Regions from separate parts of the Peribacillus sp. NPDC097295 genome, predicted to be linked through region 1. Evidence: riboswitches for the same ligand, from Rfam matches in the RefSeq annotation. Region 1 holds a riboswitch; the other holds the start of a gene.
What was found. A riboswitch is a leader RNA that binds a small molecule or an ion and turns the genes downstream of it on or off. The one in region 1 is predicted to bind glycine.
Positions count from the first base shown of each region.

Region 2: it holds a riboswitch for glycine, as region 1 does, so the genes downstream of both, ACIQXN_RS11235 (amino acid permease) here and gcvT (glycine cleavage system aminomethyltransferase GcvT) in region 1, are expected to answer to the same signal.

Region 1 is NZ_JBIWCW010000004.1:320,007-327,290, reverse strand. Features, by position in the region: gene ACIQXN_RS10205 (YqhG family protein) at 1-539, opposite strand, end outside; gene ACIQXN_RS10200 (DEAD/DEAH box helicase) at 517-2,205, opposite strand; glycine riboswitch at 2,522-2,617, shown strand; glycine riboswitch at 2,621-2,705, shown strand; gene gcvT (glycine cleavage system aminomethyltransferase GcvT) at 2,823-3,929, shown strand; gene gcvPA (aminomethyl-transferring glycine dehydrogenase subunit GcvPA) at 3,948-5,291, shown strand; gene gcvPB (aminomethyl-transferring glycine dehydrogenase subunit GcvPB) at 5,288-6,745, shown strand; gene ACIQXN_RS10180 (rhodanese-like domain-containing protein) at 6,891-7,274, opposite strand.
Region 2 is NZ_JBIWCW010000005.1:92,902-100,185, reverse strand. Features, by position in the region: gene chbG (chitin disaccharide deacetylase) at 1-79, shown strand, start outside; gene ACIQXN_RS11245 (sodium:solute symporter family protein) at 152-1,633, opposite strand; gene ACIQXN_RS11240 (DUF3311 domain-containing protein) at 1,630-1,830, opposite strand; gene ACIQXN_RS11235 (amino acid permease) at 2,009-3,352, opposite strand; glycine riboswitch at 3,543-3,622, opposite strand; gene ACIQXN_RS11230 (amino acid permease) at 4,092-5,474, shown strand; gene ACIQXN_RS11225 (hypothetical protein) at 5,487-5,618, opposite strand; gene ACIQXN_RS11220 (TolB-like translocation protein) at 5,687-6,751, shown strand; gene ACIQXN_RS11215 (hypothetical protein) at 6,955-7,284, shown strand, end outside.

The DNA of each region.
Region 1 (7,284 bases):
ATGATCAAAGGCGAAAGCGTAAATGAGTAATCCGGTATTTTAGGAGTGACTTTGACCGGCAATAAACGTTCGTGAAATCCTTCCATGATCTCCCCTGAAATTAAATTAAGCCCTATAGACATGAAGGTATCCTTTTTTCTGTCACATTGATAAGATATCTTTACATTTTGGGTTAGCCACGGGAACAATGGACTTTGCCCGGTCTTTAAGGGAGGTCTATCCTCAAAAAGCCTAATGAAACCTGCCAGTCTTTTGGTTGATTGGATAATTTGATGAAGCCGTGGCGACCCAAAGTGAATTCTTTCCCCTTTCATATCAGGTGGTGCCAGTTCGGGGTGCGTGATGAAAGTGAGTTGGCCAGGATTTGGTATCCCGCCGGTTTTTTCGAGATAGTGCCAATAAAAAGGTCTGTTCATCAGTTCCTTATCCATTTCAACCGTTAACTGAACTGTGAGATAGGCTGAGGTGTCTTCAAGCACAACACAGTCATTGGCTTGAAAGTAAGTTAATAAAAAATCATGAATTTCCTGTTGCTGCATGAATTTCACCATCCTTCATATCTTGTGCGAACTGAATCATGGAAGTTAAATTATCCATTTTTATTTTCATTTCGCCTTCCGTTTTGGATTCCCCGACAACATCAATTAAATATTCCTCGATATTGTTAATATCCAATTTTGTTAAGATGTCATCCAATTCTCCGATCACCTTTTCAAACAAATGGATTTTCTCATACAGCAATTTCAATATATGTTCTTCCACAGTATTCTTCGTTGCAAAGTTATAGATCATGACGTCTTCCTCTTGGCCTAGCCGATGAATCCGTCCAATCCTTTGTTCTAACCTCATTGGATTCCAAGGTAGATCGAAATTGATCAAATGGTGGCAGAATTGCAAGTTGATTCCTTCCCCACCAGCCTCGGTGGCAATTAATACTTGGGTTTTCTTTTGAAAGAGTTCCTTCATCCAATCTTTTTTCCCACGCTTAAATCCACCGCGGAAGGGTACGGAAGAAATGCCGTGTTTCTGTAAATACCATTGAAGATAAAGTTGGGTAGCCCGGTATTCGGTGAAAATGATTACCTTGTCATCAATTTTTTTTATAAGTTCCAAAGCTTTCTCTGCCTTTGAATTTTGTTCGGTTAGATTCACTTTCTCAAAAAGTCCATCTAACTTTGCTTCAAAGTCAGCGGTCGGTTCTTTATATTTTTCCTTCATGTTTTTCAATGTATAATAAACTGCTTCTCTGCTACTGCATGCTTCCCTTTGGAGGGTGAGTGACGAAAAGGCGCTTCCCTTCGTACCTTCTGACATCGGTTTAAACTTAGTTACGGCATCGTACAAGGCTTGCTCTGTCGGTGAAAATTCAATGATGATCGTTTCGACATTCCGTTTTGTCCATTCTATCCCTGTATCGGCACGGCGATTCCTTATCATGACCGTATTGACAAGATCCTTTAAATGCTCATCTTCTAGAATGTTCCGACCTTTCCCTTTATATTTCTCAGAAAAGAGTGTGGCATTCCCTAAGTGTCCAGGTTTTAATAAAGAAACGAGGTTAAAGATTTCTTCGACTTTATTTTGAATCGGTGTTGCAGTCAGTAATAAACAAAATTTCTTTTTCAGGTTCTGAACGAATTCATAATTCTTCGTTTTATTATTTTTAAGTTTATGAGCTTCATCAATAATGATAAAGTCATATTCTAGATTGGAAATGATATCCCGATGGGGGGCTCGTTTAGCTGTATCGATGGACGAAATAACGATATCACATGATTCCCACACATAACTTTTCCTTTGCACGACCGCGGGAATATGAAATTTGGTATTCAATTCGAAAGCCCATTGGGTGACAAGTGATGCGGGCACAAGGATCAAAACTTTCTTGACAAGACCGCGAATCATATATTCTTTTAAAATCAATCCTGCTTCAATCGTCTTACCGAGACCGACTTCATCAGCCAAAATGGCTTTGCCGTTCATATCTTCAACCACCTGTCGCGCAGCTTCTAATTGATGGGGAAGCGGCGTGAGTTGTGGAAGATGTTTGGGGGCTTGTAGACCTTCGAAATCAGGAATGATCAGGTTCTCTTCCATTTGGACCGCCAATTTGTAAAGATCCCAATTTCCCCAGGGTCCGTCATTTTCCATCTTTTGAAGCAATTCATCATTCCAATCAGAACTGAAGGATATATTAATTTTCATTGGTACTTACTCCTTCTTACACGTAATTTTCTTATTTGTAGTTGGATCGATGTTTTTTATAAAGTAATGAATTTTTCTCTACGAAAGTTATTGCAGAGAAAAGTATCTTAAGGTAGGATGTAAATATATTTAGAAAATTGCAATAGTATTGAAATATAAGAATGAGTTTATAAATCTTAGTATGCATAGTATTAGCATTCTGCACATGCTTTATCCCAAGATTAACAAAGCACAGATATTGCATTACTTTCTAGATAGTTGAAAACGGTCAGTGTGGGAATCGCTAATTCTTTCAATCATTTACAATAATAAGCGGGTGATGGTAAGGGGAGAGACTACATATCTATAGATGTAGCGCCGAAGGAGCAAGCTTAGCAGTGAATCTCTCAGGCAAATGAACTCTTATCGGACGCGACTCTGGAGAGCGCCAAACTACTTAATGATGGCCACCAAAGGGGAAAACCTATTATATAGGTAAACTTTCAGGTTTCAGGACAGAGAAAAAGCCAATTTGGCTTTCTCTGTCCTTTTTTGTGTCCTTTTCCATGATTAATGGATTCTAAGGAAAACATTTAGTGATAAAGGGAAACAACAAAAAAATAGAGGGAGGTCATTTTTTGAGCACTTTGAAAAGAACGCCATTATTCGAGGTTTATAGTGAAAACGGTGGGAAAACGATAGATTTTGGTGGTTGGGAGCTTCCTGTGCAGTTTTCGGGCATTAAAGATGAACACGAGGCTGTACGCACAAAAGCGGGCTTATTCGATGTATCGCATATGGGAGAGATTGAGGTGAAAGGTACTGAGAGCCTTGTCTTTTTACAAAAGATGCTGACAAATGATGTATCCAAGCTGAAACAGGGGGGAGCATTATACACGGCCATGTGTTATGAAAATGGAGGGACGGTTGACGATCTTATCGTCTATCAAAAAGCGGAAGACGACTATCTGCTCGTGGTCAATGCAGCCAATATCGAAAAAGACTTTAATTGGCTTCAGGCTAATGGTATGGATGGTGTCAAGATTCATGATGTTTCAAACGATTATGCGCAACTCGCTCTGCAAGGTCCTCAAGCGGAGAAAGTATTGCAGAAGATTACCGACCAAACTGATTTGAGCACGATTGGCTTTTTTAAATTTAAAGAAGACGTCCATATTCATAATATATCCACGATGGTTTCACGTACAGGATATACGGGTGAAGATGGGTTCGAGATATACTGCCGGAGTGAAGATGGTCCTGCCCTTTGGAGAGCAATTTTGGAAGCTGGTAAAGAAGAAGGAATACAACCGATTGGATTGGGGGCCCGTGATACCCTCCGGTTTGAAGCAAAACTACCGTTATATGGGCAGGAACTTTCACCGGATATCACTCCTATTGAAGCCGGTATTGGCTTTGCTGTTAAAACGGAGAAGGAATCAGACTTTTTTGGGAAATCTGTGCTTCTTGAACAAAAGGATAAAGGGGCAACACGTAAGCTTGTCGGACTCGAGATGATCGAACGTGGCATACCACGGCATGGCTATAAAGTATACAGCGGGGACAAAGTCATTGGGGAAGTGACGACAGGGACTCAGTCGCCAACATTGAAAAAAAATGTAGGATTGGTGCTTATCGATAAGAATCATTCAGATCTTGGCACCGAAGTCGAAGTCGAAATACGTTCAAAAAGAGTGAAAGCTATTATTATCCAAACGCCTTTTTATAAAAAAAGAGGAAAGTAGAAGGGAATGGTCCATAAGATGAAACATCGTTACTTACCGATGACAGAGCAGGATAAACAGGAGATGTTGGAAGTTATAGGAGTCAATGCTGTAGATGACCTTTTCAGTGATATACCGGAAAATGTTCGCTTTCAAGGTGAATATGACATAAAACCAGCCAAATCGGAACCAGCTTTAATGAAAGAATTATCGAAACTAGCATCCCGAAATGCGGATCTTAAAAACTATGCATCCTTCCTTGGGGCGGGTGTGTATGACCATTATTCACCTGTCATTGTCGATCACGTCCTATCCCGTTCGGAATTTTATACGGCCTATACCCCTTATCAGCCGGAAATTTCTCAAGGGGAGCTTCAGGCCATTTTTGAATATCAAACGATGATCAGTGAATTGACGGGAATGGATGTTGCCAACTCCTCGATGTATGACGGCGGAACAGCATTAGCTGAAGCAGCCATGCTTGCCGCCGGTCAAACACGCCGGAAAAAAATTCTCATATCAGCGACGGTACATCCAGAATCAAGAGAAGTAGTGAAAACATATGCCAAAGGTCAACGTGTTGAGGTCATCGAGATCCCTCATACAAATGGTGTCACGGACTTGGCTGCTTTAAAGGATCTGGCTATGGATGATATTGCAGGAGTGATTATACAGTACCCGAACTTCTTCGGCCGCATCGAACCGTTGAAGGAGATGGAAGAGCTCATACATAATGTAAAGTCCATGTTCATCGTGTCCAGCAATCCACTTGCACTTGGTGCTTTGACCCCACCAGGCAAACTCGGTGCTGATATCGTGACAGGTGATGCCCAGCCATTCGGCATTCCGGCCGCTTTTGGTGGGCCTCATTGCGGATATTTTGCGGTCACGAAGAAATTGCTTCGTAAAGTCCCGGGCCGTCTAGTCGGACAGACGGTGGATGAAGATGGAAAACGGGGATTTGTACTGACGCTTCAAGCACGTGAGCAACATATACGTCGTGACAAGGCGACATCCAATATATGTTCCAATCAGGCATTGAATGCATTAGCAGCCTCTGTAGCGATGACGGCACTAGGGAAAAAGGGCGTCAAAGAAATGGCCGTACAAAATATTCAAAAAGCCCATTATGCAAAAAAAGCGCTACAGGAACAAGGAATAGAAGTTGTATTTGAAGGACCCTCCTTTAATGAATTTGTCATTAAGCTTTCCCTTCCTTTCAAAGATGTCAATAAAAACCTCTTTGAAAAAGGAATGATTGGCGGCTTTGATTTAGGATCGGCTTATCCAGAGTTGCTAAATCATATGTTAGTGGCGGTTACAGAACTTAGAACAAAAGAAGAAATCGATGAATTTGCGCAGGAACTGGGGGATCAACTATGAATAACCAAGACCAATCACTCATTTTTGAAATCAGTACATCCGGTCGAATCGGATATAGCCTTCCGGAAATGGATGTAGCGAGCGTTCCACTTGAGGAAATCATTCCGGCCGATTATATACGTGAAGAAGAAGCTGAGCTCCCGGAAGTTTCAGAGCTGGATATCATGCGTCATTATACCGCTCTATCAAAGCGGAATCATGGTGTGGACTCTGGGTTCTATCCGCTCGGTTCCTGCACGATGAAGTATAATCCGAAAATTAATGAAAATGTAGCACGGTTTAATGGTTTTTCCCATATCCATCCCTACCAAGATCCATCGACCGTTCAAGGTGCTCTTGGGTTATTATTCGATCTGCAGGAACATTTAATTGAAATTACCGGAATGGACCAAGTGACTTTACAACCCGCTGCGGGTGCCCATGGTGAATGGACGGGTCTAATGATGATAAGGGCTTTCCATGAAGCGAATGGGGATTTTAATCGGACGAAAGTCATCGTTCCCGACTCGGCTCATGGAACGAATCCGGCATCGGCCACGGTTGCCGGGCTGGAAACAATAACCGTGAAATCCAATGAATTCGGGCTCGTGGACCTTGAAGACTTGAAGCGAGTCTTGGGACCGGATACGGCAGCGTTAATGTTGACAAATCCGAATACGTTAGGCTTATTCGAAGAGAATATTCTTGAAATGGCACAGCTTGTTCATGAGGCTGGTGGAAAATTATATTATGATGGAGCTAACCTGAATGCCGTTCTATCCAAAGTCAGACCAGGAGATATGGGATTTGACGTAGTTCATTTAAATCTCCATAAAACATTCACTGGCCCTCATGGAGGCGGAGGACCGGGATCCGGTCCGGTAGGGGTAAAGGCGGATCTGATTCCCTATTTGCCTAAACCGCTTGTGGTTCAAGAGGGCGATCAATATGTTCTTGATTATGACCGCCCGCAATCCATTGGAAGGGTCAAACCCTTTTATGGAAACTTCGGCATCAATGTGAGGGCTTATACGTATATAAGGTCAATGGGACCGGATGGCCTTAAGGCCGTTACGGAGAATGCAGTCATCAATGCAAATTATATGATGCGGAGGTTGGAGCCTTATTTCGATTTGCCGTATGACCGTCATTGTAAGCATGAATTTGTACTGAGTGGACGCAGGCAAAAGCTGTTGGGTGTTCGCACATTGGATATCGCCAAACGGTTACTGGATTTTGGGTATCACCCACCAACCATTTACTTTCCGTTGAATGTGGAAGAGGGAATGATGATCGAACCGACTGAAACGGAGTCTAAGGAAACGTTGGACGCTTTTATTGATGCAATGATACAAATAGCCAAGGAAGCTGAAGAAACCCCTGAAATCGTTCAGGAGGCGCCTCATACAACGGTTATTAAACGCCTGGATGAAACATTGGCTGCCAGGAAACCGATTCTTCGTTATCAAGGGTGACGATCCCTATAAAAAAAATCCCTGCCATTTGGCGGGGACTTTTTCGTTTGGACATTCATATGTATCGCGTGGAATAAGACGCTTAATTGATCACCATGCTTCTCATTCCCATACCGAACAGATATGATACGTTCACAAAATGCACTTATTTCTTCGCCTTGATCTTACCAGTCCACATTTTGAAACCGCCTTTTAGATGGAAAAGCTCTCTATAGCCTTTTTTGTATAGCATGGCTGCAGCTCTTCCGCTAATGATCTCACTTTGAGCGTACAAGTATACTGGCTTGTCCTTTCTAATTTCGACCAAGCGGGTCTTCATTTGTGTCATAGGGATATTTCTTGCGCCTAAGATATGACCATTATCAAAATCATTGGGTTCCCGAACGTCGATTAATTGCACTTTTCTGTAGTTAGCAATAAATTCTTCCTGTGTTAAGGTTTTAACGATTTTACGTTGACGGAACCAATTAAAAAGTGAATATGCAACGATGGCTACTATGATGATGATTAGTGTATATAAAATCTCCAAACATAAAAAC
Region 2 (7,284 bases), on a different contig from region 1:
TTCCTACAATAAGGACAGACTTAAGGAAACGGCCATCTTGATGAAAGCTACCTTACCGGAAGGGTTCGTTCTTCGGTAAAAGAAGCCTAAGCCCATTAAAGACAAAAAAAGCAATCGGTTCTTAGTCTATTGACTGAGAACCGATTGCTTTTTATATCTCTTTAACCGTTGCGGGTTCTATATTTCTAACGGTCAGTTTCCTGCATGCGAGACTGACAAGGATCGTCACGATAAAATTAACGGCCAAGGCAATGATTCCGACATTCAGATCCTTTGCCACTTGTGGCAGGGACGGGAACAGGGTGCCGATTGTCGATTGGCTGATCGTGATAGTGATGACGATGGCAAGACCACTGATGATACCGGCGATGGCGCCATATTTATTGATCGAGTTCTTCTTTTTCAGGCTAAATAGCAGGGACGGAAATAGCTGCGTAATGAAACTGTATCCCATCAGTATCAGGGCTGACATCGTTTCTCCTCCGTTTAAAGTGAAGTAGACGGAAATGAGCGCGATAACGGGAACGAGTAACTTGGCCAAACGTACCACATTCCGGTCGGAAGTGCTTGGTTGAAGTTCCTGATAGACGTTTTTGGCAAGGAGCGTAGAGACGCTCATCAACAACATCGACCCCGGTACTAATGCGGTCAACATTCCGGCTGCCCCGATGACCCCGATAAACCACGGATCAAAGGTTTGTATCGCAAGGCGCAATAAGGAAAGATCCGCATCCGCGCCTTCTAGTCCAGGAACTTTCAAGATGGCGGCAAATCCTACGAAAAAGACAAATAGTAACATGAGCGTATACAGCGGACTGATAATGGCATTTTTACGGAATGTTTTTCCGCTCTTCGCCGTATAGACGGAACTGAATACTTGTGGCCACATGTAAAATCCGAATACAAGCAAAATCACGGTCGAAATGAACCATGAAACGCTAAGACCTTGATCAGGCAATGTTAGAAAACCAGGTTTGGCGCTATTGATGGTTTCGAACATCGTTTGAAGATTGCCAAAGTAATGGATTGGAAGGTAGATGCCCAGGAACGCGATGATGACAATCATCATGATGTCCTTGATGACGGCTGTCCAGGCTGAACCTCGAATGCCTGAAATCATCACATATATGGTCAGGCTGATTGCTCCAAGCCAAACAGCGGTTGACATGGAAATGGCACCGTATGAAGCTTCTGAAACAATGATTCCTAAGCCTTTGAGCTGTACAACGATGACTGGAATCATCGATACCACACCGACCAGAGCAGCAAGTATCCCTAAGGCTGGACTTCTGTATTTACTTGCGAAAAAATCGGATTGTGACATGAGTCGGTTGTCCTTGGCGTATTTCCAGATTGCCGGAAGGAGCCAATAGGATAGGACATAAGACAAGGTGATGTAGATCAAGACGTATAAAGCGGGTGCACCCTTTCCATAAGCCCAGCCGCTCCCTCCAAGAAAGGAGAAGGTTGTATAAATTTCCCCTGCCATCAATAGAAAGACGAAGATGCTACCAAAACCACGGCCGCCAACTGTCCATTGTTCCAGGTTCATGTCTTTTCCTTTTGTCGAGCGTATCCCGAGGAAAATCGATAAAAGTAAAAATGCTAAAATGATGATAAGAGCGATGTTCATTCTTCTTCACCTTCCCGATTTCTAGGGTCCAGTTTATACATGATAGCCAAAGTGACCGAAGTAAGCACAACCCACATCGCCATCCAGAACATATAAAAAGGCATACCCAATACATATGGTTCTATTTTATTAACAAAAGGAAGAAACCCCAATATTCCGATAAAAGGAACTAGAGTAAGGATATATAATTTCTTCATGAAGCAAACCCCTCCGTTCTAAATCTCATCCACTATTCATATCTAGTACATTACACTATAAGTATAGAAAATTTAATAGTATGGCAGCATATTTTTTTACATGCTTCATTAAAAACTTTCATTTAATGGAAGTGAAAATTGAGACAAGGAAGGGAGATCCCTTCCTTGTTCAATAGAATCAGCTTTTATTTTTTCTAAAGTTATATAGGACAACTAAAAGAAGGAACCAAATCGGTGTCAGCAATAATGAGGACCGGGTCGCTTCAGCAAATAGCATGACGATTAAGATGAAGGCAAACAATCCTAAAATCACATAATTGATGAAAGGCGTTAAGGGAGCCCTGAAAGTGGACTTAGCCCTCAAGTCCGGTCGTTTTTTCGTATACCTGATATGGGATATCAAGATGATACTCCATACCCAAATGAAGCAGATGGCGCTGATTGTCGTCACGATGGTGAAGGCTTGTTCCGGTATGACTTTGCTTAGCAATGCACCGATTGAAACGACGATGGTGGATGTAACCAATGCGTTACTTGGAACAGCATGTTTATTTAATTTTTTAAGTGGAGCAGGAGCTTCGTTATTGTTGCTTAACGCGTAAAGCATGCGGCTTGTTGAAAACAATCCGCTATTACCGGCTGAAGCGGCTGACGTCAACACGACGAAGTTGATAATTCCTGCGGCAATCGGAATCCCGATCAAGGCAAAGACTTCGACGAAAGGACTGCTCGCCGCATCCAGCTGTGTCCATGGATTGACGCAAAGGATGACGACGATTGCGCCAACATAGAAAAGCAAAATCCGGAAGGGGATTTTATTGATGGCCGACGGAATGTTCTTTTTCGGATTCGCTGTTTCGGCTGCTGTCACTCCGATTAACTCGACTCCGACAAAGGAGAAGACGACCAACTGTAAGGAAAGCAAGAAGCCGGATACGCCGTTCGGGAACATGCCCCCATGACTCCAAAGATTATTGAGGGAGACGGTACCAGTCTCGGTTTGGAAACCTATGACGAGTAGGACGATTCCGACAATGATCAAGGCGACGATCGTGATGACTTTAATGAGGGAGAACCAGAATTCCAATTCCCCAAATAGCTTTACGGTCAACAGGTTCAATCCCAATAGGATTACCAAGCAGGAAAGTGCTGGAATCCATTGCGGAATATCGAACCAATACTGCATGTAGACACCGACAGCAATGATATCGGCCATGGCCGTCATGATCCAACAGAACCAATAGGTCCAGCCGGTCACATATCCAGCCCAAGGACCGATATATTCAGTTGCGAATTCGGTGAATGATGTATACCCTGCATTGGACAATAGTAATTCGCCTAAAGCCCTCATGACGAAAAATAAGGAAATCCCGATTAGTAAATAGGAAAAGATAATGGATGGACCCGCCAACTGTATGGCTTTTCCGGATCCCAAAAATAACCCGGTGCCAATGGTTCCACCTATAGCGATGAGCTGTACATGCCGATTTTTCAAATCCCTTTTCAATTCTTGTTTAGCCAATTTCTGCGCCCCCGTTGTTAAATTTTTAAGATGTGAAGTACATAGTCCGTTGATTCCAATCGATCACGGGCAATGAATCCGTACAGTTGAGTAGCGATTTCCTTCGTTTTTTGATGATGATTGAAAAAAAGACAATAAAAAAAGAGATTGGAAGCTACCAATCTCGAAAGGTTAAAGAATAACAAATATTCGTTACTCTTCTGTCCTTTTGCCTGAGATTGTGAATCCTTCGGCGCTGCACGTTTGTACAGTCTCTCCAGAAGCTGCTCCTGCTATAGTGTGATCCATAGCATTCATCGCTTGCTTAGTATGCGGTTGTCGATAAATGGTCTCCTGTGGAAGTTGAACTTCCTTTCAGGTATACATTTATTGTTCTTTTAAAATAATAATGGAATTCTATCACTGATTTAGGTTGAGGTCAAAGGGATATATTGTAAGTGAAATGATAAATGAACCAGAACCGATGGTAAGAGAACAAGCTGATGAGGAAATTGAGATGATGCTACGTTCTAAAGAATTGAAGCTTACACCAAGCATGTCTGCTTTCCTTAATTAAATGGGTGTACTGTTTTTCCTAAAAATACATTTGTACTTTGACAGAATATTTATTATTATAAGATAAGAAATTATGTAGTGGGGTATAGTACTAAGAGTTATTGTAATTCTACTAGTTTACTAATATTTAAAAAATCGGTAAGAGAATAATCACTACAAGCTTATACATCTGGAGGAGTTACCTATGTCAAATAAAGAATTAACGAGAGGGCTGGAGGCACGTCATATTCAGATGATTGCTTTGGGCGGTACAATTGGTGTTGGGTTGTTTATGGGGTCTGCCAGCACAATTAAATGGACCGGTCCTTCCGTCATGCTGGCGTATGCTATTGCCGGCATTTTTATCTTTTTCATCATGCGTTCGATGGGGGAAATGCTGTATTTAGAGCCTACTACTGGTTCATTTGCAACATTTGCGAGCGATTATATTCATCCATTAGCAGGGTTTATAACTGCTTGGAGCAACTGGTTCCTATGGGTGTTGGTCGGCATGTCGGAAATCATTGCCGTTGGGTTGTATATGAATTATTGGTTCCCTGAATTGCCTGCTTGGATACCAGGAGTTGTGGCCATGGTCATCCTTGGGGCGGCCAACCTCATTTCTGTCAAATCTTTCGGTGAATTTGAGTTTTGGTTTGCCTTGATCAAGATCGTCACGATCATCTTGATGATCATTGCCGGCTTAGGTCTTATCTTTTTCGGAATTGGAAATGGTGGAGATGCGATTGGCCTGTCCAATCTATGGGCTAACGGCGGATTCTTCACAGGGGGATGGAAAGGTTTCTTCTTTGCCCTTTCCCTAGTCGTGGCTTCTTACCAAGGCGTTGAACTTATCGGGATCACTGCAGGTGAAGCGAAGGATCCGAAAAGGACCATCACAAAAGCGATCCAAACGATCATTTGGCGGATATTAATCTTCTATATTGGTGCCATATTTGTCATCGTCACGGTATTTCCATGGAATCAACTGGATGAACTTGGAAGCCCGTTCGTTTCAACCTTTGCTAAAGTCGGTATTACGGCAGCAGCAGGAATTATCAATTTTGTCGTGATCACAGCGGCGATGTCAGGATGTAATAGTGGAATTTTCAGTGCAGGGCGCATGCTTTATACCCTTGCATTGAACGGACAAGCCCCAAAAATCTTCGCCAAAGTATCGAAAAGCGGAGTGCCGGCATATTGTACGATCGCTGTCCTATTAGGGTTAGCGATTGGCGTTGTCCTGAACTACCTGGCTCCGCCGGAAATCTTCCTGTATGTGTACAGTGCCAGTGTGTTGCCCGGGATGATTCCATGGTTCGTGATTCTTATTAGTGAGCTTAGGTTCAGGAAGGTACGGGCTGATGAAATGCAAAACCATCCCTTCAAAATGCCTTTTGCCCCTTACAGCAACTATGCGACGATTGCATTCTTACTGCTGGTATTGGTCGGGATGTGGTTTAACCCAAGTACACGTATTTCCTTGATTGTAGGGGTTGTGTTCCTAGTGAGTGTTGTAGCCTGCTACTACTTATTGAAAATGGATAAGCGGGTACCTTTAGACGTTAAGGCGGAAGAAGATGTTTAATAGAGAAAAAAGTTATGCTTCGTGCATAGCTTTTTTTGTTTGACCGATATAGTTGGGAAATTGACCGATATATTCCGCATTTTGACCGATAAAAAGCCCAATCAGACCGATAAAGCAAGAAGCTACCTTAGATTGATGAGTCAATATGCCTAAAACCTGATATAGTGAGGATGAACTATTAAATTCTGTAAAAAGGAAAGAGGAAGAACTAAATGAAAAGATTGGTCATGTTTGTTATTAGTGCGTTGATTGTTATTTCCTTTGTTACACCTACTGCTACATTGGCAGCGTCGAATTCTACATACTTTCCGGTAAGTGGAACTGATAACGTTTCAGCTGGTGTTTATCAGGGAGTACCGAACGGTAAAAGTAAAATTGTTTTAAAAGAAAAACTGTATACGATTAAAGAAGCAACGAATCCTCCAATGAAGATAGAGGATATGAATGTATTTTTTGTGAAGGGCCGTTTAGCAAAAAAGAATGATGATCCTTGGAGTTTGAATACCTTACCTATTCAAGAAGTGCAAAGTGTCGGAAAAGACCTCTATCTAGCGAAATTTTCATTTTCTGCTGCGTACTATGGTGGTTGCGGCGGCGGTGGCGCGGATATATTAGAAATTTATAAACGAAACAGTAAAGGGCAACAAAGTAAAATTACATCCGATAAGGTGAGTAGTAATACCATTGATACATTTTCCATTTCCGGTAAACACATATACTATGCCAAAGTAGTAAATGAGGCACTGGGTAACTATACAATGGTGAAAGCAACGCTGGACGGGAAGAAGAAACAGACACTCAAGAAAGGTGTCGATGATTTCTGGGTGAATGGAACATCTATTTATTATATTGATAATAATGCTCTATATAAAATGGACCTTAATGGAAAGAAGAATAAGAAACTTACTAAACTAAAAGCAAAGTTGTATGGCAATAGTGGTTGTGATGGCCGTAATTATTCAGTTTCCAATAATGGATTATCCGTGCAAGACTACTCAAGCGGGGCACGATATTTCATAGAATATGCGACGGGTAATGTACAAACGCTAAACGTGTATGTTGACATTCAAGACGTGGATGTTAAGAAAAAAAGGATGGTCGCTGGTACTTGGGTTGGTGAAAATTACACGTATAATCTATATGATCTAAAAGGGAAGAAATTAAAAAAGATAAAGACAATGGATGATAGCATTAATTATCGGTCAGTCAAAATTGATGCAAAAAAAGGTGAATTTTATTATGTAAAAGGGACGAAACTTTATTTGATAAAGTACTAGTCTTTCTTAAGAATCTGTCCTGTTGTATTCAAACAATGGGGCAGATTTTCAATTATTCTTTAAATAGTAAATTCCTCCATTTAATCTTCCGTATTCTTACTTCAATTGAATTGTTACTTTATAATAAAAATATGAACAAAGTTTCGGTCGGTCTGTAAGTCTGTAGAGAAACCATACATAAATATCGCAAAGAAGGTGATGGATTGAGGAAAGTGGAGCGGATTTTTAGCATTAATACCTTGGTGAAGCAATTGTGGGAAAGCCAGCCGGATATGAGATTTTTTCAATTGTTAGATTGGATAGAATGGGAGTACTCGAAGCAAAATGATAGGTTTGGGCATCAGAATCTGTTCAAACGGGATTCTTATCATGTGGAAGAGCCTTTTTCTTATATTGATTTATTCTATCTGGAGGATGATCAGTTAGAGAGTTTCCTAAAGCGTTTCGTAGAGGAGAATAAGAGGAGGCAAGTACTTGAGATGGGCCAGGCGGAAAAAGGAAGTCAATATTGGCTCCAGGAATATGTGAATAAT